DNA from 4 places in the Sporomusa sp. 246TCP1 genome. Region 2 is predicted to be linked to each of the others. Evidence: riboswitches for the same ligand, from Rfam matches in the RefSeq annotation. Region 2 holds a riboswitch; each other region holds the start of a gene.

The links. Region 2 has a riboswitch for cyclic di-GMP ahead of AC1ECB_RS23640 (sigma-70 family RNA polymerase sigma factor). Riboswitches for the same ligand answer to the same signal wherever they lie in the genome.
Region 1: linked by a shared signal. The riboswitch ahead of AC1ECB_RS11990 (methyl-accepting chemotaxis protein) and the one ahead of AC1ECB_RS23640 (sigma-70 family RNA polymerase sigma factor) in region 2 are both predicted to bind cyclic di-GMP.
Region 3: linked by a shared signal. The riboswitch ahead of AC1ECB_RS25240 (FHA domain-containing protein) and the one ahead of AC1ECB_RS23640 (sigma-70 family RNA polymerase sigma factor) in region 2 are both predicted to bind cyclic di-GMP.
Region 4: linked by a shared signal. The riboswitch ahead of AC1ECB_RS11805 (STAS domain-containing protein) and the one ahead of AC1ECB_RS23640 (sigma-70 family RNA polymerase sigma factor) in region 2 are both predicted to bind cyclic di-GMP.

Annotation. Positions count from the first base shown of each region.
Region 1 is NZ_CM170492.1:2,497,745-2,503,940, forward strand. It holds gene AC1ECB_RS11980 (serine hydrolase domain-containing protein) at 1-894, shown strand, start outside; gene splB (spore photoproduct lyase) at 1,014-2,036, opposite strand; gene AC1ECB_RS11990 (methyl-accepting chemotaxis protein) at 2,103-3,815, opposite strand; cyclic di-GMP riboswitch class I at 3,972-4,056, opposite strand; gene AC1ECB_RS11995 (glycerate kinase) at 4,109-5,260, opposite strand; gene AC1ECB_RS12000 (4-hydroxy-tetrahydrodipicolinate reductase) at 5,334-6,101, opposite strand.
Region 2 is NZ_CM170492.1:4,975,510-4,981,705, reverse strand. It holds gene AC1ECB_RS23660 (DHH family phosphoesterase) at 1-473, shown strand, start outside; gene rplI (50S ribosomal protein L9) at 433-879, shown strand; gene lonC (Lon family ATP-dependent protease) at 903-2,843, shown strand; gene dnaB (replicative DNA helicase) at 2,942-4,276, shown strand; cyclic di-GMP riboswitch class I at 4,473-4,558, shown strand; gene AC1ECB_RS23640 (sigma-70 family RNA polymerase sigma factor) at 4,684-5,310, shown strand; gene dhaK (dihydroxyacetone kinase subunit DhaK) at 5,516-6,196, shown strand, end outside.
Region 3 is NZ_CM170492.1:5,348,710-5,354,905, reverse strand. It holds gene AC1ECB_RS25255 (protein kinase domain-containing protein) at 1-640, opposite strand, end outside; gene AC1ECB_RS25250 (FHA domain-containing protein) at 680-3,127, opposite strand; gene AC1ECB_RS25245 (PP2C family protein-serine/threonine phosphatase) at 3,108-3,914, opposite strand; gene AC1ECB_RS25240 (FHA domain-containing protein) at 4,092-4,790, opposite strand; cyclic di-GMP riboswitch class I at 4,945-5,030, opposite strand; gene AC1ECB_RS25235 (tetratricopeptide repeat protein) at 5,448-6,196, shown strand, end outside.
Region 4 is NZ_CM170492.1:2,456,934-2,463,129, reverse strand. It holds gene AC1ECB_RS11830 (EAL domain-containing protein) at 1-1,432, shown strand, start outside; gene AC1ECB_RS11825 (threonine aldolase family protein) at 1,454-2,518, shown strand; gene AC1ECB_RS11820 ((deoxy)nucleoside triphosphate pyrophosphohydrolase) at 2,499-2,900, shown strand; gene AC1ECB_RS11815 (PadR family transcriptional regulator) at 3,066-3,407, shown strand; gene AC1ECB_RS11810 (FtsW/RodA/SpoVE family cell cycle protein) at 3,398-4,651, shown strand; cyclic di-GMP riboswitch class I at 4,727-4,811, shown strand; gene AC1ECB_RS11805 (STAS domain-containing protein) at 4,899-5,207, shown strand; gene AC1ECB_RS11800 (diguanylate cyclase domain-containing protein) at 5,197-6,105, shown strand; gene AC1ECB_RS11795 (CBO0543 family protein) at 6,109-6,196, opposite strand, start outside.

The sequences.
Region 1 (6,196 bases), 2.5 Mb from region 2:
AAATTTACAGATGAATATATCAAACAAAAACGATACCGGCTGATAAACAGCGTCGTGCTTTATAAGGATTCCAAACTTATTTTAGCGAGATATTACAATGGATTTGATAAAAATAGCCGTAATAACATTAAATCTATTTGGAAAAGCATTTTGTCCATTTGTATAGGCATCTGTTTGGATAAGGGATATATTAAGCACCTTGATGAGCCCATTGCAAATTATCTTGATGAGTTTGCAGAAAATAATCACCCATATCATAAACTGATTACAATTCGGCATTTGCTTACCATGACGTCGGGAATTTATTGGAATGGTGGCATTCATTATCATTGCCCAATGCTTGAACAGCTCTGGAAAGTAGCAAACTGCATAGGACAGCTTGCTGACACAGCTATGGCTAATGTACCCGGAACAAAGTTTGTATATAAAGAATGGGATGTTATATTATTATCAGCGATTATTGGAAAAGCGGCAGAAAAAAGTGCATATGTGTTTTGTAAAGAAAACCTGTATGAACCGCTTGGAATAACAAGTGGCGCATGGGCTAAGTTTTCAAATGATGTTGATTATAATATAAGCAAAAATCCGAATCATGAGGCGCAGTCTGATTTGTCAGCTTGCGACCTTGCCAAAATCGGTTTTTTATTTCTGGATAATGGAAAAGATATTGTCGATGAAAAATATGTCAAGGCAGCTGTTTTGCCCTCGCAAAATGCAAAAGAGTATGGATTTTTATGGTGGTTATTTGATGGAGGTTACGCTTGCCGAGGATATGGAGGGCAAGAGATAACTATTCTGCCGGGAAAAAATATAGTGTATGTTATTCAAGCAACTCCGACCGCACAAAGCAAAAGTTATAGAGATGTTTTTGATAATATTATTCAGATGATATGAATAAATTAGTAGGGCAAACAGGGCAGTTTTCTACTCTTTGTTTGAAATTCTGCACCGTTACCAATGATACGGTTCATCTCTACTAATCTTAAATGAAAAATCTTTCACGATGAATTACATTATACAAAGTACTCCACTTTAGCCTCTGGAAAGTACGCCTTTGCCTGTGCAAACATATATTCCTTTAATGTTGCTATTGTATTATCCTGATAAAGATATTTGCCATAACCGAATTGCCCATATTTAAATCGTCGCGCTTCCTCGTCCAGAGGGAGAGTTGTTTGCGGAAACAAATCCAGTATCTGACTTTTTGCCCGCTTAGTAAAACGGTGACTGATAAATTCAAAGGTAATATCCCTACGGGCTGTCTGGGGCAACTGGTCATTTAGGGATTGGAACAACCAGTCATATTCTTCCTCCCACCCCTCGAATTGAAGAATAGGAGCAATGATGAACCCCAGCGGGTAACCGGCAGCAGCCACTTTGACCGCTGCTGCCACCCGTTCCGCCGCCGTCGGTGTTAAATGCTCGTATTTTCGTATCACAGTTGGGGCGTTGAGACTAAAACGAAACCGTGTCCGGCCATTATGCCTAACAGCCAAAAGAGAGTCAACATCCGTAAACTTCGTGACAAATCGAAACCGTCCCAATGTTCGCTCGGCAAAAAATTCAATTGCTTGCCGCAATACTCCTGTCAGGTATTCTGTCGGAATAGGGTCAGAAGTGGCCGCTCCTTCAAAAATGGTAACATCCGGCGCGCGTTCAGCTATATATTCGTCGGCCTGTTCTAATATTTGCTCATTGTTGACATATACACGCAAATATGGCTTTTTACCCAGCGTTGTGGCCAAATAACAGTACTCACACATACCGGGACAACTAGTATTTAATGGAAGCTGGTAATGGGCCGATGGCTTGCATGCTGAGAATTTAGTACTTCGACGCACGCCTACAACAAGAGTACGTTTGGCTTCACTAAAAGTCTGCTGTTGGTTTTTCCCCGGAATGCCGGTAACACGGTTATGAGACCCTGTTAACTCAATAGGCACTGATAAATCCAGCAATTTATCATAGATCTTTTTGCCAAGCGGAAATTCTAACGCCTGAGGCTCAAAAAAAGCTCGTTTAGGTACAAAGCGCATATACTTCACTCCTATAACATTTAAGCCTAGTATGCGCAATGCGCAGCGCATTAAGACTAGGTTGACCTAGATTTTAAATTTCCGGATTTCATGTTGTAATTCTTCTGCCATTTTAGCCAGGCTCTGGCTACTAGCTGCAATTTCTTCCATAGATGCTGATTGCTCTTCTGTTGCTGCTGAGACAGTTTGTGTATGTCCAAGCGCCTCGCTGCTTATAGTATCAATTTTATTTACTGCTAAAACAATATGCTGACTATCTGTTGCCATCTGTTGCATATTAGTAGAAATTTCTTTAACTTGTTCAGAAACCTCAGTCACAAGACTGGCGATATTATCAAAAGACTGACCCGCTAAAGTTACCACTTCCGTTCCTCTTTTTACTTCCTTAGTACCGTCAGTCATAGCCGCAACCGCGCTATCTGTTTCAAGTTGTATTTCGCCAATTAAATCGGCTATTTGTTTTGCGGCTTCTTGGGATTGCTCTGCAAGTTTCCTAACTTCTTCTGCAACTACGGCAAAACCTCTACCTTGTTCTCCTGCTCTAGCGGCTTCTATGGCGGCATTTAAAGCAAGCAAATTCGTCTGCCCGGCTATACCAGATATAGTATCAACAATTTGTCCAATTTCCTTAGAGCGCTCTCCTAGCTTCGCGACAACAATTGCGGAATTATTTACTGTTTTTTCTATACTGCTCATTTGTTCGTTAGCCTTGGCGATAGCCCCCAGACCATTTTGTGCCGTTTCAGCTGTTTTGTTTGTAGTGCTTGCCACAACGCTACTGTCCGCAGCCGCTTGTTGGACATTGGCCGACATATGGTTAATTGTAATTGACGTATCATCAATAGCCTTTGATTGTTTTTCTGCTCCACTCGCTACTTCTGCGATTGTTGAAGCTACCTGGGTTGCAGCTTGTGCAGATTGTTCCGCGCTTGCTGTTAACTGTTCGGATGAAGCCGCTAGCTGCTCCGCCGTCTGAGCTACATTTTTTATAAGAATTCGAAGATTTTCAGCCATACTATTAACAGCTTTAGTTAGCTGACCTACCTCATCTTTAGAATCAAAGCTAATGTCCTGTACGTTTAAGTTTCCATTCGCAATCTCTTGCACATTGGCAACTACTGCAGTAAGTGGTTTGGATATTATTGTTGCTACCCACCATCCTAATCCTAAAGCAAGTATCATGGATATTAACGGGATACAAATAAGCATTTTATTAGCAAAAGCAAAATCCAAATCATTCTGAATGTTTATCACATCTGCTGTTTTAGCATCATTTTCTGCAAGTTCGTCACAGAGCTTATTCATAGTATTGAGATGAGGTAAAGCATAATTCCTATAGTATTCGTAGGCATCTAATTTTTGTCCAGTAGATGCTATATCTAAAGATTTTTGGCGTTCGATTCTATATGAGTTTAATGCTTCTTTTATTTGGGAAATTCTTTCTCTTTCGGCCAGATCAAGATTCATTTTTTCATAATTAGCCATTATACCATCATTTTCATCTTTAAGTTTAACAAACTGTTGAGTAAATTTCTGTTCTTGATCTTTACCAATATTTAATAATATCAATTGTACAGTAATAGCTTCTCCAGCTCTAATATTGACTCTAAATGAATTTATCCATTTGATCGGCAGTAAATTATCTTCATAAATTTTAGTCACGTCCGTATTTGCTTTTTGATTAAAGTAGAAACCCGTAAAACCGATTAATCCCATTCCAATAGCCATTATTATAATAAGGCTGATAATTTTTGTTGCTGTGTTTAGATTTTTAAACATGCAGTTCGCGCCTTCTTTCATAGTCAATACCATTTCTTCGTTATACTAGGTCATGAAAACCTTATCAGAAAAAATAATAGGTTGAAACACTACAGCATTTGACCCACTCCTTTCAAAATTAATAGGCTACTAGATTGCATTAGAGTTTCTAACTCAATTTGCAACCTGGCAGCCATAACATTTTTGTCTTAGACCCACGGTTTTGCGTCCTCATTTTTCAATGAGTTTGCTTAACATTCAACTATTTTCATGTAAATTTTACCACCATTTATATGACAAGTCTAGCTAAAATGTTAATTCCGTCCTCCTATTTGCATGCCTGCTTTAACAATATAACAAAGCCTTTCCGCTCCCTTTTCAATTAATTCTGTTCCGCGCTCTATACACTCATCTAAAGACATCGGGCCGGGAACGATACTCATCACTCCGTCAATCCCCTGTTTTAACACCTCTTCATGTCCCTGTCCCAAGCCACCTGAAATACACAATACAGGAACATTATATTTTTTGGCTAATTTAGCCACTCCTACAGGGGCTTTGCCAAAAGCCGTCTGAAAGTCGGTGCGTCCTTCACCAGTGATCACAAATTGAGCCGATTTCACTATCGCTTCAAAGTTAATGGCCTCAAGAACAATTTCCACGCCTGGCCTCAGTTTAGCGTTGGTAAAAAGCAGGAATCCGGCACCAAGTCCACCGGCGGCACCTGCTCCTGGGTATTCTGCTACCTCTTTGTCTGTTGCCTTTTGTGCTTTTCCGGCAAAATGCCGCAAAGCCTCATCAAGCTGGACAACCATTTCCGGGCTAGCGCCTTTTTGCGGCCCATACACAGCAGATGCACCTTTTGGTCCGCACAAAGGGTTATCTACATCACAAGCCACCATGATCTTTGTATCCTTAAGCCGTATGTCAATTCCCGACATGTCGACACAATCCAGGTTGGCTAAAGCGGCTCCTCCGTACGGAAGTTCATGTCCTTTAGCGTCCAGGAATTTTACTCCTAATGCCTGCGCCATACCGCTGCCGCCATCATTAGTAGCACTGCCGCCAATACCAATAATGATTTTTCTTAGACCCCTATCAAGAGCTGCTTTAATTAATTCTCCTGTACCATAGGTAGTAGCAATACGGGGATCTTTCTTATCCTTAGGTACAAGAGGCAAACCTGAGGCAGACGCCATCTCAATAACGGCCGTTTCGCCGTCTCCCACAATACCCCAAAGGGCATCTACCATATCACCAAGCGGTCCGACTACAGGTTTAACTATAATTTGACCGCCAGTAGCCGTTACTAAGGCTTCTACTGTTCCTTCCCCACCATCAGCTATTGGCAGCTTTATGACTTCTGATTCTGGAAAAACTTGACGAATTCCTTTCTCAATGGCATTTGCAGTATCCACTGCTGACACACTACCCTTAAATGAATCTGGTGCAACTACAATGCGCATATCTTACCTAACCCTTTCTTGTATCAGGTCATTTTCTTTTAATTAACTTTAAATGATTATGTCTCAGAGCAATCTAATATACCGGAATATTTTGTCTAAACATCTCTGCAATTATTGTTTCCATAGTATACAGTCCTGGAGGTTGGCCTATAAGACATTTCACTGCAAAAATAGCCCCCTGACCAAAGGCTGCCCTGTTTATGCTTTCATGCTGCAACCGTATAGTCTGATTAGGCATCCCAAAGATGATCTCGTGACGCCCAACAATTCCACCAACACGAATAGAATTTAGGTGTTCTTCCTCATTGAGACCTAGTAAATTCGCAATTCTCTTTGCCGTTCCAGACACTTCGCGTTTTCCTTTAAAATGTTCCTCTACAATTTCAATATCTGCGTGAGGGGCTATTTTTTGCAAAATTTGAGCTGCTACCATCAAAACGTTAATTCCTAACGTAATGTTTGGAGAATATAGTACCTGATTATACTTTGCAAGAGATTTTATCAGATCTATTTCCTCCTGTTCGTATTTTGAAATAGCAGATACTATTGGAATTCCTGCTTCCGCTGCCTTTCTATATAAATAAACCCCTGAAGAATCCGAAAAATCAACAAGGGCATCAACCGGCCTTTCAAGAAAAAAATCATTATCGACATCCTCAATAGAAAAAATCTTACCTGCATCAAACTCATATCCCAACAAGCGGCTTGCATATTTGTGATGATCCGCATAACCTTTTCGAACCACCCATGATAATGCAAACTGACTGTCATTCAAGAATTCGTGGGCAATTACTTTGCCCGTTTTCCCAAAACCGAAAATACCAATCCTAATTTTTTTCAATACTAACTCCTCCTTAAAAACTGTAGTTATTAGTTTTTTGCTACCTTCATCCTGCATGATCGTAGCTAACTGATAAAATCAGTCTTTGAGAAGGA
Region 2 (6,196 bases):
TTGAAGCTGCTTCCTACCTGCGGCGATCCGGGGCTGACCCCACGCTGGTTCGGCATTTATTCCGAGTTGATTTTGAGACTATAAAGAGCCAGGCCACTATTATTGAAAATACCGAAATGCCACATGACGGGGTAGTGATTGCTGTCTGTCCGGTTGATATAAGAAATGCTCAGGTAACTGCCGCTCAGACAGCAGACATGCTGCTTAATATTGAGGGAGTACGTGTAAGCTTTGTTTTGTTTAACATCGAAGATGGCATTGGTATCAGTGCCAGGTCAGCCGGCGATCTAAATGTCCAAGTCATTATGGAACAGTTAGGTGGCGGTGGACATCAATCGGTAGCTGGTGCTAAAATAAAAAATATGGATGCTAAAACGGCAAAAGCCAAGCTTATAGAGATTGTTGATAGTTATATAAAGGAGAGTGCAACACATGAAAGTAATACTGCAGCAAGAAGTGAAAAAACTCGGTAAAAAAGGTGATATAATTGAAGTATCTGAGGGCTATGCCCGCAATTATCTTTTACCGCAAAAACTGGCCGTTATGGCTACTGCCAATAATGTGAATAATGCCAATTTGCAAAAGGTTGCTGAAGAGCGCAAAAAAGAGCGTGCTCTTGATGAGGCTAAGCTACTGGCAGCGCAGATGACTAAAATTACTGTCAGTATTCCTGTAAAGATGGGAGAAGGCGGTCGATTATTCGGCTCAGTTACGGCAAAGGATATTGCTGATGCTTTGGTTAAGGAGCATAAGCTTGAGCTTGACAAGCGCAAAATTGAGCTTAAAGATGCACTCAAGTCGTTGGGAACCTTTACTGTACCCATTAAACTGCATCCGGAAGTTAGTACTCAGATTCAAGTGACCCTTAAAGCAGAGTAAGTTACAATTAGAAAGGTACTACCATGAAAGATTTTTTTAACAAACTAGTACGCAGCGGTAAAGCTGACCGCGCTGCCAGTGGCAGCAATCAGGAAGATCAACTTAAACGCCAGGTAGCCGCACTGTACGGTTTGTATACCGGTGTTCTAGGTGCAGAAAAAGTCGTGCTTAAAGCCGGAAAGCTGGGAGCGTTGGACCTTATGCGTTCTGCCCGCCTTGACGAGCGGGTGTTGGCGCTACAAAAGCTGGTATTTGAGGATCCTACCCTTGACCAGCTGCCGGCCTTGCAGAATATTCCCGAAATATTAAGTGAAATTGAAGACGAGTTGGCAGACCTTTGCGCCCGTCGTACGGTCGAAGACCGTATTGAAAAGAAAATTGCAGAAAAAATGGAAGAACGCCATCAAGAATATGTACAGGAAATTCGCACCCAGGTCATTAAGGAAGAAAGTCCTGCAAATGTGGAAAATCCCCAGACACTCAAAAAATACGCGCAATTGGAAAAGCTTGAGACACGCAAATTAACCTGTTCGGCTATGGAGCTGTTGCGTCCGGCTACTTTTGATGAAATTATTGGTCAGGAGCGGGCGGTAGAGGCTCTAAGAGCCAAACTGGCCTCTCCCTATCCTCAACATCTTATCCTTTATGGGCCACCCGGAGTTGGTAAAACTACGGCGGCTCGACTGGTATTAGAAGAGGCCAAAAAGACAAAAGGTACACCTTTTGCCCAAGAGGCACCTTTCGTGGAGGTTGATGGCACGACCTTGCGTTGGGACCCCCGTGATGTTACGAATCCATTGTTAGGCTCAGTTCATGATCCTATTTACCAAGGGGCTCGTCGCGATTTGGCAGACAGCGGGGTGCCTGAACCGAAGCCGGGCCTGGTTACCGATGCCCATGGCGGCATTTTGTTTATTGATGAAATAGGTGAGATGGATCCTATGCTGCAGAACAAGCTGCTAAAAGTGCTTGAAGATAAACGGGTATTTTTTGATTCGGCTTACTATGATCCATCAGATAGCAGTATTCCTAAATATATTAAAAAGTTGTTTGAAGAAGGTGCGCCTGCAGACTTTATCCTTATCGGCGCTACCACCCGAGATGCCAGTGATATTACGCCAGCCGTGCGTTCACGTTGTGCCGAGATCTACTTTGAGCCCTTAACTCCCAAGCATATTCAGGAAATTGTGTACAACGCAGCAGTCAAGCTTGCTGTGGTTATTGAGCCGGAAGTGCCGCAACTTATCAGTGACTATACGATTGAGGGCCGGAAAGCTGTCAATATTCTATCTGATGCCTATAGTATGGCGTTGATGCGGGTAGGGCAAGACCAACAGCTTGTTAGTATTACCAAAGCAGATGTCTACCGGGTAGCACAGGTTAGCCGTCTGTCACCCTATGTAATCCGCAAGGCAGCAGCTACATTGGAAGTAGGTAAGGTATTTGGTCTTGGGGTCAGTGGTTATCTTGGTTCGGTGTTGGAAATTGAGGCTGTAGCATTTCCTGCAGAAAAAGGCAAAGGTAGTATCCGGTTTAACGATACGGCCGGTAGTATGGCCAAAGACTCGGTATTTAACGCAGCTGCGGTTGTTAGGAAACTTACTGGCCAGGACCTGGCTAGCTATGATTTGCATGTCAATATCATTGGCGGCGGTCGCATTGATGGTCCGTCCGCTGGTACAGCGATAGTTTCGGCCATTATTTCCGCCATTACTGGTAAACCTATTCGCCAGGACGTAGCCATTACGGGAGAAATCTCTATTCAAGGCCGGGTCAAGGCGGTTGGTGGTGTATTTGAAAAGGCCTATGGTGCCAAACAAGCCGGTATTGCGACGATGATTATTCCACAAGAAAACAAGGCAGATATTCCAGAAAATCATTTGGGGCTTGTTATTCGGCCTGTTGTCACAGTCGAAGAGGCCATGGCAATTTTGTTTGATGAAATTGAGGTTGCTAGCGCCTAGAACGTTATTATATCGGAAAAGTCGCGCTGAAACAGGTAAGCAATGTAGTACTATGCCTGGATAAGCGTGGTTTTTTTTATTAAGTGAGGAGAAATTACATGATTGACCGCGTTCCCCCCCAAAATGTTGAAGCTGAGCAGTCGGTACTGGGCGCTATGATGATTGAACGCGAAGCGATTTCGAAGGTATCCGAAATCATAAGACCAGAGGATTTTTACCGCGAGGCACATCGTCTGATTTATAATTCCATGATGGAGTTGTTTAATAAAAATGACGCTGTGGATTTGGTAACCGTTGTTGAGATATTGCGCCGGGATGAAAAGCTGGAGGCTGCCGGTGGCATTTCTTATGTATCCGCCCTGGCTAACAGTGTGCCGACCGCGGCAAATGTCATGTATCATGCCCGGATTGTCGAAGAAAAAGCACTGCTAAGGCAGCTTATTACTACTGCCACTTATGTAGCTGGTATGGGTTACGAAGCCAATGAAGAAGTGGCTGTCATCATGGATAAGGCGGAGAAGATGATTCTGGAAGTCTCCAAGCGCAAGGTTGGTCAGGAATTCGCGTCGATAAAAAATATTATATTTGATGTATTTGACAGGGTTTCTGAGCTGTATTCCTCTAAAGGTGGTATTACTGGTTTGGCAACAGGCTTTAAAGACCTGGACAAGCTGACATCAGGCTTGCAGCCTTCAGACCTTATCCTAATTGCTGCCCGTCCCAGTATGGGTAAAACGGCCTTTGTTCTTAATATTGCCCAGAACATTGCTATTAAGGAAAAACAAGCGGTAGCCTTTTTTAGTCTGGAAATGTCCAAAGAGCAGCTGGTACAGCGGATGCTCTGTTCGGAGGCTCCCATTGATGCCCAACGCCTCCGAATTGGAGAGCTTGAAAATAACGACTGGGATAAATTGGTGCGGGCTGCTGACCGTTTGGCGGCCGCCCCGATCTTTATTGATGATACTGCTGGCATTACCATTATGGAGATGCGCTCCAAAGCCCGCAGACTCAAAATTGAACATGATCTAAAGCTTATAATCATTGATTATCTCCAGCTTATGCAAGGTGGCACCGGCAGTTCACGCAGTGAAAACCGCCAACAGGAAATTTCTGAGATATCCCGATCGCTAAAGGCCTTAGCCCGAGAGCTCAAGGTGCCGGTTGTTGCCTTATCTCAGCTTAGCCGGGGCGTAGAATCCAGACAGGTAAAAAAACCAATGCTCAGTGATTTGCGCGAATCAGGTTCACTTGAGCAGGATGCTGACATTGTCGCCTTCCTTTATCGTGAAGATTACTATGAACCGGAAACGGAGAACAAGAACATTACCGATGTTATCATTGCCAAGCACCGGAATGGTCCTGTTGATAGTGTCCAGCTGTTTTTTCACAAGCAATTTACAAAATTTAGTGATTTCTCCAGATTGCCTGGTTAGTACATACCCTGTTATGTGGCTGTCTTAAATTGGAGAGTTATGGCTAAATATGTAGGATTCCGCGGTTTCAGAGCAGTAGTAAACTGATATGAGATAGTAGAATTTAGAGAATTAACAATAAAATAACAAAAAAATATATTTATGAACATAAATTCGACAGTAAATGATAAAGCGGCTGTTTTATAATGAAATAAAGATAAATATTTGGTAAATTTGTCGAAAGGCAAAGACACAAAGCTATGGGTCTAAGGACGAAGAGTCTATGATTGCCAAGCCGCCAACTAGCGTATGGTTGAATTAGAGACAGGCGTTAGTCTGTCTTCTTTGTTGCCCATTTTAAGCATAATTCAGACTGTATTACGAGCAGGTGTCTAATAAAATAAAAATGATAACAAGGAGTTGCTGGAGTGCTTGAGTCATGTTTTGATAGTGATGGCTGTGTTAACAATGAAGAGTTTGAAAAAATCGCAAGACAATATAATAAGGTGATCTTGCGATATCTCAAAACCTATTACTTGCCTGGTGGGGATTATCACGATCTGTATCAATGGGGCTTAATTGGCTTATATAAAGCTGTGCGCCATTTTGATGAGCAACGGGGAAAATCGTTTCGGATGATAGCAGAACTTACTATTAAAAATACAATCAAATCGGCTGTTACCATGTATAATCGCAAAAAGCATTGTTTTCTCAATGAAGCTGTATCGTTGCATGGGGTGCCAGAATCACCCGGTATAAGCCTGGAGGCGGTATTTATTGATACCAAGCAAACAGACCCAGCTGTTCTTATTATCGAAGAAGAAATGGTAGAACGAATTGAGGATGAGCTGGAACACAGTTTGTCCTGCATGGAAAAGCAGGTCATAGATCTATATATTGCAGGTTATAAGCAACGCGAAATCGCTAAAAAGCTGAATGTACAGGAAAAGGTTGTCGATAATGCGATCCAAAGAGTTCGCAGCAAAATGTCATTGAAGTTGAAGGACAGGGGTAACTATAGCAGGAAAACCGGGCAGCTTAGTAAGCTCGGGTAGCGATAAATCTTGTTTAGGTGGTAATGCTGTACCTGGAACAAAGTTTAAATTAGTAGCAAATAGGCAGGCACTTTTTCATCAAAAGTGTCTGCCTGTCTATCCGTAAGATATCTTTTATGGTTTGCTTTACAACGCCGCATTGCAGTACAATAATTTTAGTATACCGTACGCGGGATAGTAAAATTTGCGGGGAGGCTTTTGATTAATGAAAAAGGTTATTAACAATGCCGAGCAAGTAGTAGAGGAAATGTTGCAAGGGCTGGTTTTGGCTCATCCTCAGTATGTTAAACGGGTAGCAGGGTTTGATGTACTGGTGCGCACCAATTCACCAGTACAAGGTAAAGTGGGATTAGTTTCAGGCGGCGGCAGTGGACATGAGCCATCTCACGGCGGTTATGTAGGGCGCGGGATGTTGGATGGTGCGGTAGCTGGTGCTGTATTTACCTCGCCAACACCTGATCAAATATATGAGGCTGTTAAAGCCGTTGATGGCGGGAAAGGAGTATTGCTTGTCATCAAAAATTACACTGGTGACATTATGAATTTTGAAATGGCCGCCGAAATGGCAGCAGTAGATGGCGTCAAAGTGGCCAAAGTGGTTGTTAATGATGATGTGGCAGTAGAAAATAGTACTTGGACTACCGGACGGCGTGGCATTGCCGGTACTGTATTTGTACATAAAATTGCCGGTGCTAAAGCTGAGCAGGGCGCGAATTTAGCCGAGGTACAAAAAACAGCAGAAAAGGTTATTGCCAATGTGCGTTCCATGGGAATGGCGTTATCGCCATGTACGGTACCGGCGGCAGGCAAAACTAGTTTTACGCTGCCTGATAATGAAGTTGAAATCGGTATGGGTATTCATGGCGAACCCGGTACCCACCGGGAG
Region 3 (6,196 bases), 370 kb from region 2:
GTGCAACACCAAAGTCGATTAATACTGATTGGGTTTCATTCTTGCGAATAAATATGTTATCAGGCTTAATATCACGATGGAGCATATCATCCTTGTGCATTACCTCTAGGGCACAAAATATATTTTCTAATAATTTTACAGCCTTATTTAACGGAATTTTTCCGCCGTTCTTAGCTAAATAGGCGGTCAAGGTTTGACCATCAAGATACTCCATAACGATATATCCGGTTCCGTTTTCATGAAAAAAGTCAAGAACATCTACAATTCCTGGGTGATCTTGATAGCGTTTTATCGCTCTGGCCTCATCCAAAAATTTGTCAAGACCTTGCCTAAAAAACTCGCCTTTGCCGTCCGGATATACTGAAACTTCCGATTGTCCAGGTATCCTAGAGACAGTTCCCTCGGGAAAGTACTCTTTTATGGCTGTTTTACGTTCATCAAGCTTATCCCAGGCAATATATGTTATTCCAAAACCTCCACGCCCCAAAACCTTACCGATTACATACCGTCCTTTCAAAATAGTTCGTGGCGTTATATAGGTCAAATCTGTCGCTGTCTTCTCTACGTGACCACAGAAAGGACAAGGTGATTGACCTCCAGTATCTTCTAGGCACCCTACGCAAAGTTGTTCTAAATTCATGAGTAAGCTTCCCCAACCTTCCTCAAGTATTACATAGCCTTAACGCTCGGCAACTGATGCCTTGTGCCGAATCGCCAGAATTGCCAATATATACATTATACCGGTGAACAATAATAGAGCTGACCAGTTGGTTACAGAATTAACCGAGTAAAGATCGGTCATCAATGTACCTTTGCCAACATCAGGACATATCAGAGAGCGTATATCCACTACACCGCCGCCAATCAGGCTAAAAGACCATTTACTTATTGCCAGATAATAAACTCCCTGCATAAAGATAGATTTTACCTCTGACATTGGTATGATGGCACCTGAAAGAATAATTTGTGGAATCAAAAGCAGTATTACCGCCGTTCCGGCTTTGTCTGTGTTAGAAACACATGCCGACAATGCTAGTCCCATCATCATGCTCGCCAATGACGTCAACAAGAAGGCTAACAAGCTTAAGCACAAATTTGGAAGCCCAAGTCCATATTTTATAATTCCAACAAGCATTAGCGACTGTACCAAGCAAACGATACTCAACACCGCTATTTTTGATAATAAATAGGGGTGTAACTGTAAACTAGCAAGTCGCTCTCTTCGAAATACTGCCTGTTCTTTTACAATTTCCCGCGCAGAATTTGATGCCCCTAAGAGAATTGCCGTATAGAGCATCATAGAAATAGCCTGAACCATGCTGGAAAATCGCTTGGATTCATCGGCAGCATTTTGTGCAACTTCTGACATCTTGCCTGAGAGGACTACCGCCTGGGTTATGGTTAATTCTCCTTCTTTGTATTGGCTTGGCTCAAAAGCAGGCGCAGCGTATTGAAACACCATTACAATGATTGCCGGAATGATAAAACCTTGAGCCAATAAAACCATAATATTTTTTCGGTCACGACACATAATCTTTATGTACCTGTCCGTTAATGTCCACCATTGTTTGAAGGCTGAATTTCGCGGGCTTTCTTCTGCAGGTTTTCTGCCTGATTTCCTAGACCTATCGGAAAGTCGCTTGGGAGAATGGTTTACTTGAGGGTGTGCTATTGGAGAAATAGCGAAAAGTTCAGCCCACTCTTCCGGCGATTTTGTACTATCAATTTTTTTATAAATTTCGGCAAAATCATCACACTGAAAGTAGGCTAATGCTTCTGCAGGTGTACCAAAGAAGGCTAACTTCCCGCCCCGAGCTAAAAATACGACTTTGTCGCAAAGATTAATATTGCAGGTAGCATGAGTTACTAACATTATGGTGCGGCCTTTTCCCTGCTTGGCCAGTTTACGTAATAATTCCATCATTACTTTTTCCAATCCTGGATCTAAACCGGATGTTGGTTCATCAAGAAAGAACAGACTTGGTTGAGTAAGCATTTCCACACCAATACTTACTCGTTTCCTTTGCCCCCCGCTAAGCTCCCGCACATAAGAATTTTTATGGGCAGTAAGTTCTAAGTCATTTATGACGCCATCAACAAGTTCGCGTACCTGCGCTGAATCAAAGTCATCCGGCATCCTAAGTTTTGCTGAATAGGTTAACACCTCATTAACAGTAAGTTCTTGGTGAATAATATCGTCCTGTGGTACGTAACCAATCATGGATTTTACCATCCCGTATTCTTCACCAATATCCAAACCATTGATGAGAACACTTCCGGAATTAAATTTTGACATTCCCGTAAGAGCACCTAAAAAAGTGCTTTTACCTGCTCCACTGCCACCTAAAATTGCCACAAATTCACGTGGTTCAATTGTAAGATTAATATTGTCTAAAAGAATCTTTTCTTTTTTGTCCCTTATAGTTACTTTTCGAAAGAGATTTATTATTTCCACACGAACACCATCGGTATCGTCGTACTCTATTATCCGCCCGTTGTTAAAATACATTCTGTAGCCACCGACAGAAATCAATGCATTTAGCGGCAGTACCGTCGGTTTTTTGACAAGTTTTCCTTCAAGAAAAGTTCCGTTAGTACTATTTAAATCAGTGATAATATATTGGCCATTAACTAACATGATTTTGGCATGATGCCTAGAAACTAGTGGATGCTTTAATACGATGTCGTTGGAAAGATCACGCCCAATCGTCGTGACAGACATTTTACCAAAATCCATTGTTCTTTTAATTGCTGTCGCTGGTTCATAGTTAGGTTTTATGTCTGCTTCTTTTATTAAAGGCACCGATTTCGCTAGTGGCTTTTCCTCGCCACCAATATTGTACAAATTAATAATGCTGTCACAGATTTTAATGGTGTCTCCAGGTTCGAGCAGGACAGCCTCATTAACCTGTCTGTTATTGACAATAGAAGGGCTATTTCGATTGCAAGTCTCTAGCCGGACTTTTCCCCCTGGTAAAATTGAAATGCGAGCATGAAACTCTGCAACCATAGCATTATCAATAATTAAATCACAAGTATCATTTTTACCGACAGTAAAATCAACTTTTCCCTTAAGAATTAGCCTCTTACCTCGCCCTGGACCGGCGTTAACGACTAAAGCATACATTTTTTCCTTCCCCCAAGCACTGACCTTGTTGTGAATTCTCTACTTCTAAAAAAACGGCCATTGCCGTATAGTTGTCATACGCTCCGGTTGCTCTAATTTTCAAGCGATTTTCCATGCTTTCCAACCATTGATTCGGTGTATCAGCCGCCATTAGGTCTGCCTCCATTTCAGATTCAAATACATGCTCCCAGAAGCCATCAGTACATAGAAAAAAACATTCATTGCTTCCAATATCTGAGTATTCTATTATTTCTGGATTAAAGTACTCTTTACTACCCAAACATTTAGTCAGTTTATTACGATTGGAATCAAAGCGTATATCTTGATACTTTATTTTACCTGCATCTACCAATACCTGTGAAACACTATGATCTTTAGTACAAGAAGCAACACAACAATTCTTGAAATGATATAGCCGTGAATCACCAACATGGCCCCATACTGCCATATTAGAAGTTAGGAGTAATACAGTAATTGTTGTACGCATACAAAAAAGTCTTGGATTTCTTGCTTGTTCCATAAGAATGGCATTTTGAGCTTGTTCGATATACCATTGTAATGCTTTTTTTGAAACCTCCGGATTTTTATCAAAAGCCCTGATCACATTGGTAACCGCCAACTCTGAAGCAATCGCACCACCTTCATGACCTCCCAAACCATCTGCAATAACCCAACAGCCAAAATCCCTACTCTGGGAAACTAAATAACCACAGTAATCTTCTTGCTCTTTTCTCCCCCCAACATGAGAAAAAAATTTTGGCTCTGATGTAATATAATGTAGGCTCATGTAACCATCCCCATATTTCAGTACTTAATAACATACTAAAGTCAGTTCTTATCATTTCTTTAACTAATCTTCTTAGTTACTCATCTGTAAACTTATATATATATCTAGTATACTTGAGCCTTCTATCCAGTTATATTACAAACAAATTACAGTTTAATAAAAAAAAAATAGATCGACTTATTTAGGCAATTCGAGAATACATCCCCGACCTCGAATTGTTTTTAAAATCGAACTATAGGTTCCCAATTTTTTCCTCAGGCGAAAAATTAGAATATTAACTTCTTCAGTACTAACATCTAATACGCTGTTTTCTAAAGCACGCTCTTTCCATACTTCATTCATGATGGTATCATGAGAAATCACTTTATCACGATTCTGATAAAGCAAAGCAAATAACTCCCATTCTTTAACAGATAGATATACCTCTTGTCCATTGATTACTAATTGCATTTTATCCAAATTAACAAGAAAAGAACTATCTAATAGGGTTTCGCGCTCCTTCTCAGACTGAAGTTGTCCAATGGACGGGTCAATTGTATTTTCAGACATCTGTGGAAGAACAAACCGGAAAATAGCAACGTCCCCAGCAAGACTAATCCTATCCCCATCATGTAGACTCACTTCATTCGAGGCCTCAACTCTTTCATAGTTAATCAGTGTTCCATGGCGACTGCCAAGCTCAGACAACATCCATCCGCCATTACGAAACTCAATAACACAGTGGCTGCGGGAAATTAAAAGATTAGTAAAACTTATTTCGGGTACAAAAGAAGCAGTCATTCTACCTATCAAATTCTTATTGATTTGTAACGGCAAAATCGTACCAACTTCATACGGAGTACCCTTTTCAATTATAAGAAAAGCTACATTTTCCACTATATTTCCCCCAGGCTTGAGGTAGTAATATTGAAGATGATTTGCACCTATAGCTCACAAGGGTAGCCTTATTTACAAATCATCACAATACATTCTGAACATCTACCTTACTATAGCACTGATAAACAAAAAAACTGCCAGTACTAATAGTCAAATTAGCAACCTGGCAATCATAGATAAAAATCTTTAGACCCATGGCTTTGCGTCCTTACCTTTCGGATAAGTTTGCCCATATAATATTCTCTATTAAACAAGTAACCAATAATAATCAAAACAAAATTCATACAATATTTTTTATATTTTACATTTTTCTTTTAATTCCTTCTATGCATTGGATTTTTTGTAAAATTTGTGAAAGAATTCGTGTTTTTAAAAAATTTTGACGGTTTTTCTAAATATAAAAGGCCAGTCAAGGTGGATTACCTTCATCCTAATCGGCTCATTATTATTCCTACTATTCAGTTATATATTGCATAGCAGTTGATCTTTATCTGTTATATAATTGTAATTCAGCAGTAATGTTGTCACTAAAAAATATTTAATATACTATTACCTATAGATTGGTTTATTCCTATATAAATTACTCTTATACTTAAGAGGAAATAAAGGAATTTTGTGGTATAAAAGTAAGATATACAAATAACGGAGTGTGGTTACATGTTTATTGAAAATTATTTTTGTCGATTACTTGCTAGCCTATTACTATTAACAGTTATATTACTCCCTTCACCTTCTTTTGCTGAAGTTAAAGAAATCATTGCAGAAGGTACTTATATTATGGGTGATGGTGAAACTCCTTCTGTTGCTCAAGAAAGAGCTGTAGTCGAAGCAAAGCGTACTGCTATTGAGCAGGCAGGTACATATCTTGAGAGTTTTTCTGAAGTTAAAAATATGCAATTAACTAAGGATGAGATAAGAACTTTTGCATCAGGCTTAATTGAGACTACCGTGCTCGATAAGAAGCGTGATATTGTTGGCGATGAAGCATTTAAGTTCTGGGTTAAAATTCGCTGTACAGTGAGTACAGATAACGTCCAGGCAATGCGAAATAAAATCCAGGATAAACAAAGCCTCGATATGTTAAAGGTAGTACAAGAAGACTATAAAAGGGCTATGCAGGAGATTACGGCACTTAAACAACAATTGGCACAAGCAAATTCTGTTGAAGCAAAAAAACAAGTCGAAAACAAGATAGCACAAAATGAGCAGTCTTTCACTGCTATTCAATGGTTCGGTAAGGGATGTGATTATCTTTTTTCTACTAAGGATTACGATAATGCTATAACGGCCTACAGTAAAGCAATTGAACTAAATCCTCAATACATTACAGCTTATGTTAATCGTGGTATAGCTTACCAAATAAAAAATAGAACTAATTTAGCAATTGCAGACTACAACAAAGCTAT
Region 4 (6,196 bases), 2.5 Mb from region 2:
CGGCCAACCGCATTCAATGATTAAATATGCGCGGGAGTTAGGCCGCTATTATGAAGTAGAAGCATATTGCCCTGAACCGGGGAAATTCGCCGTTCACTTCCTTGACTGTACAGAGAGATTCAAGCATCATGAAAAAATGGAGCACATGGCCTATCATGATGCTTTGACTGACTTACCTAACCGATATCTATTCCGGGATCGTCTGCAAAAAGCTCTTGTTCGTGCTGCGGGGAGCAATAAGAAATTAGCTGTCATAATGCTTGATTTGGATGATTTTAAGCTGATCAACGATACACTTGGTCACTTTGCCGGTGATGAACTACTTAAGGTTATCGGTGAAAGATTGCGCTCCTCACTCCGTGAAGAAGATGTCGTATCCCGTGTGGGTGGAGATGAATTTATAATTTTGTTGGAAAATATTAAAAATATTGACAACATAACTCCAATTACTGAGAAGATTATCCAGGCGGTGGAAAAGCCATGGCATTACAACCAAAAAATGCACAATATTACATGCTCACTTGGAGTTTCGGTATTTCCAAGCGACGGACAAGACGCAGACGTTTTGCTAAAACAGGCTGATTTAGCCATGTATAAGGGGAAAGAGCTTGGTAACGGGTGCTGCCAACATTATCATTTCGATATGGGAGCTCAGGTTTCCCGGCGCGTGGAAATGGAAGCAGAGCTGCGCATAGCCATAGAAGAGGAGCAATTTATTCTTCATTATCAACCACAAGTCGATTTTAACGGGTGTATCGTTGGGGTCGAAGCATTAGTACGTTGGCAACACCCGGGCAGAGGGATGATCCCACCGATGGAGTTCATTCCTGCCGCCGAAGAAAGTGGTCTGATAACGAAGCTCGGCGAGTGGGTACTCCAGACAGCTTGCCGTCAGGCTAAGAAATGGCAGGATGACGGATTACCGCCCATCTATATGGCAGTAAATCTCTCGGCTCGTCAGTTTCATCAACAAAATTTGTTGCAAGTAATATCTCAGACAATTGAGCAATCGGGGCTGGATCCACAGAGGCTTATATTGGAAATTACCGAGACAGTTGCCATGAAAAGTGCTGAATACACTACTCAAGTACTACAAACATTACGATCCATGGGGGTTCAAATTGCGCTCGACGATTTTGGGATCGGTTATTCTTCGCTACTTTATTTAAAGAAATTTCCAGTTAATTTATTGAAGATTGATCGTTCTTTCATTCAAGATATCGACACTGAGCCTGAGGGGGGGAGTATTGCCAGAGCCATATTGGGGTTGGCAAAAAACCTTCAATACACTGTAGTAGCTGAAGGAGTCGAAACGGTTGAGCAACTCAACTTCTTAAAGAAGTTACAATGCGACCAAATGCAGGGCTATATATTCAGCAAGCCTTTACCTTCTGCCGGGATAACTGAAATATTGTTAACCATGCTACGTTAAAATAATTGGAGATGATTAAAGTTGATACGTTTTGAGAGTGATTATACAGAAGGTGCTCATGAGCGAATAATGAACCGATTAATGGAAACTAATGAAGAGCAGACACCAGGCTACGGCATGGATGAACACTGTGAAAGAGCCAGGGCTTATATTAGAAAAGCCTGTCATGTAGAGGAGGCAGATATACACTTTTTAGTTGGAGGAACACAGACCAATACTATTATCATTTCTTCGATTCTGCGTCCGCATCAAGGAGCAGTTGCTGCAATTACCGGACATATCGCAATACATGAGACGGGAGCGATTGAAGCTACTGGTCATAAGGTACTTACTTTGCCGAGTGAGGATGGAAAAATACAGGCAATACAGGTAAAAAAGCTATATGATGCTCACTGGAATGATGTAACTCACGAGCATATGGTGCAGCCCGGCTTGGTTTATATATCTCACCCTACCGAGAATGGAACCGCTTATAGTAAATCCGAGTTGGAAGCACTAAGTAAAGTTTGCCGGGAATGTGGATTGCCACTTGTTATGGATGGTGCCAGATTAGGATATGGTCTGTCTGCCAAAGATAGTGATCTATCTTTGGCAGATATTGCAAGCCTATGTGATGTATTTTATATAGGGGGAACGAAAATCGGAGCATTGATGGGGGAAGCCGTAGTAATTATAAATAATGCTTTGAAAAAAGATTTCCGGTATATTATCAAGCAAAATGGAGGAATGCTGGCTAAGGGTAGATTATTGGGGATTCAGTTTGAAACCTTATTCGAAGATGGTTTATACTATGAAATTTCAAAACATGCCGTCGATATGGCGATGATGATTCGAGAGGCATTTGCTGAAGAAGGATTTTCTTTCCGATATGATTCGACGACAAATCAGCAGTTTCCAATTTTACCGAATGAGGTGTTAAGCAAATTGAGCGAAAAGTATTCTTATTCTTTCTGGGAAAAAGTCGATGCTAAACACAGTGCCGTGAGATTTTGCACCAGTTGGGCTACGAAGAAAGAAAACGTTGAAATGCTGATAAAGGATAGTAAGGCATTACACAAGCTAGAGAATAGGAGATACCATTCATGAAAGAAGTAGTAGCCGGTTTAATAAAAAAAATAACAAACTTCTAATTACAAGACGAACGTTTCCACCAGAGCTAAATGGTAAGTGGGAGTTTCCAGGCGGTAAAATCGAAAAAAATGAAACTCCCCAACAAGGTCTTGAGAGGGAGATATTTGAGGAATTAAATATGCGTGTATGTGCGCGAAACCATTTTATGTCTGTCCGGCATCAGCACTCACGGGGTCCGATAAACTTGCTATTTTATTGGGCTGAGTGGGTCGAAGGTGATGCAGTATTGATTGATCACGACATGTTTGCCTGGGTAAATATTCATGAATTGAACCAGTATGATTTTGCTCCCGCGGATGCTGTAGTCGCCCAAAAATTACAGATTGTTTCGGGATAGACATTCCTTAAGGCGCAGACCGAAAATTCCTTTCTCTAAGAGAGACTGCACAGAGTGAGTCTCGTTAAATGAATAATCTATTGCAAATAATTAGGAAGTGTATTACTATAATACATAGATATACTATGCATTGAATAACAATGCTTAAACAAGGGGGATTCAAGAGTGCGGGTCAATAAGGAACTGCTTAAGGGAAGTACGGTTATCCTTATTCTGAAATTGCTGGAACGAAAACCGATGTACGGCTACGAAATGATCAAAGAGATGGCGAATACTTCAGGTGGGGTGTTTCACTTCAAGGAAGGAACGCTTTACCCCATATTGCATTCGCTGGAACTGGACGGGATGCTTGAAGCCTATTGGTCGGATGCCCAGGGGAATCGGCAAAGAAAATACTATCGATTGACCGAGCGGGGTCGGTCGCAGCTTGAAGAAAAAAGACGGGAGTGGGTTGTATTCCGCTCGGCGGTAGAACAGATTCTCGGGGAGGCGATTGTATGTCGTTAGAACAAAATCGTATAGTGCAAACCTATTTGGATGCAGTATGTTCTCAAATAAAATGGCATGAAGTACATGGGCAGGTGAAGTCGGAGCTGTTGTCTCATCTGGAAGAGATTGCTCTGGAATTGAAAAACGACGGCCTGTCAGAGCAGGACGCCATCCAGGCCGCGATACATAGAATGGGGGATGCGACCGACTTAGGCTGGCAGTTCCAGCAAACCCATGCACCCCAGAGAAACTGGCCGTTGGTCGGCGCTGTTGCCTTAATGAGCTTTCTGGGCTTGGCTGTAATGCATATGCTTGACACAAGTGGTGTGCTGCCAGGTGCGCTGCACGTGTTTGTCAAAAGCGCGATTTTTACCGGCATCGGAACCGCGATATTGTTTTGGCTGCATTACTATGATTTTAGAAAGCTGCGTCCTTACACTCCGCACCTTTATGCGGGCACAATACTGCTTTGGTTAGCCGTGTTGATGCTGGGGCCGTCCCTGAATGGAAAATCGTTTCTGGCGTTAGGTCCCGTTTTAATCGGTGGTTACAACCATAACCTCTTCATTAACTATATTGGCATTACGCCATGTTTCCTTACTCTTGCTCTGGCAGGAATCTTCATCGGCAGAGACTGGACAAATGGGTCCTGGATGATAAAGGCCGCTATGCTTTTGATCATTCCGGATTTCCTTTATATGATAAGCAACACCGCTTATCTTGCGGTGGTTTACACGTTGGTATTCATTGTCCTCATGGCTATGTCCGGTGCCCCAAAAACACGAATCATCGGCTTCCTGCTGATGCCGGTTGGTTTAATTCTGATCAAACTGTCATTGGCCGCGGATAATTTGAGTCTCCTCAATATTATCCGTTCTGCAGAGTTGCAAGGCATTTCCATGCCAGAAGCGGCTTCCACAGCATTTCACACCGACTTTGTCTTTCTTTACTTAGTGCATAAGTTTGGCTGGTTGGCAGGTGCCGGCGCTATTGCCGCAGGATGCACCATAACACTGGTATTGGTCCGCGCAGCGCGGCAGGTCAAGGACCAGTATGGGAGAATGGTTGTGGCGGGACTTGCCGCTTACTTTACTGTCAATTTTTCCTGGCATGTGCTGATGTCGCTGGGACTGGCTCCCGTTGCATCTGTATGCCTGCCGTTTGTCAGCTTTGGCGGCACGCAAACGATTGTAAACCTGGCAGCCACCGGGGTGATATTAAGTATTTATAAACGAAAGAATCTGCTGAATTTGACGAGATAAAAGTTCACAATAAAAGATTACGCATGTTTTTTTGTTTTAAGCAGGATTATGAAGTATTATGCAGAATAAAACAAAAAATAATATTGGCAAACCTCCTGAAAAGGCGGGACGCAAAGCCATGGGTCTAAAGATTCTAGTCTAAGATTGCCAGGTTGCAGCATGAAAGTTAGCTGAAGCTGGCAATTTTTTATTATCCAGAGGTAAAGGGTTACATTGATATTTGTACTTATTCTTCGGGGGTGGACTGGTGAAAGAAAATTATAATTATTTTGTGGTTAATATTGGTCCTGAATGTCTTGCCATCAATACTGATTGCGTTCGCGACAGAGTCTACAGCTTCTTTAAAGGTGAATCTACAGCTATCTGTCTTGATTTTAAAGACACTCTTTATATGGATGCTGCTGGTGTTGGCGTTATTGCTGCAATAGTTTTTGAAGGAAGACGTAAAGGTGTTAACATATCAATGAGAGGAGCCACGGGTTCGGTACTGGATATGCTTACATCTACGGGAATATATCGATTACCTTCGTGGAGTGATGATAACTTTGGAGTATGAAAGGCAACGTATTTTACTTGTTGATGACACAAAGTTAAGTAACCAAATCATGAAGGATATATTGGGTAATGATTACGATATTCTTGTTGCGACATCGGGAGAAGAAGCCTTAGTTTTAGCTGCTTCGGAGAGTATAGATCTTATACTGCTAGACGTTGAAATGCCAGGAATGGATGGTTACGAGGTATGCAGAAATTTGAAGAAAAATCATTATACCCAAAACATCCCCGTTATTTTCGTTTCGGCTGCTAATGATGTTCAACATGAAACAGAGGGACTTGAAGCAGGGGCTATAGATTATATTATAAAACCTTCCAATCCCGCTATTATAAAGGCACGAGTAAAAAACCATTTGGAGCTTAAGAAATATAGGGATATACTAGAGCGAATATCTTTACTAGATGGATTAACCGGTATAGCTAATCGTCGCCATTTTGATCAGACACTAGAAAAAGAGTGGAGACGAGCATTACGTCAGGGAAATATTTTATCACTAGCTTTAATTGATATAGATTTTTTTAAGAAATATAACGATTATTATGGACATCTCGCAGGAGACGAGTGTTTACAGAAAGTGGGCAACATTCTGAAAGAATCGTTAAAAAGAGCCCGCGACTTGGGAGCACGTTATGGCGGAGAAGAGTTTGTTATTCTTCTCCCTTCAACGGAGAAAGGCGGGGCGCTAACAGTTACGGAAAGAATATGTAGTAATATAGAGAAGTTAAATATTCCGCATGAGTTGTCAGAAGTGGCCGAATATGTTACTGTAAGCATTGGAGTGGCCACCATAAGACCAGAATTAGATAAGGTTCCTTCAGATTTGATCCGGCAAGCTGATTCTGCTTTATACCAGGCGAAAAATGCGGGACGGAATAGAGTTTGCAGCGGATCAGATTGATAGTCACCTCTTTTGGCTAACATAATCGCAACCCCATCGGTAGAAGCCAATAAAAGCTCTGGATGCCAGAAATGTCAGCGTAAGCGTGTAA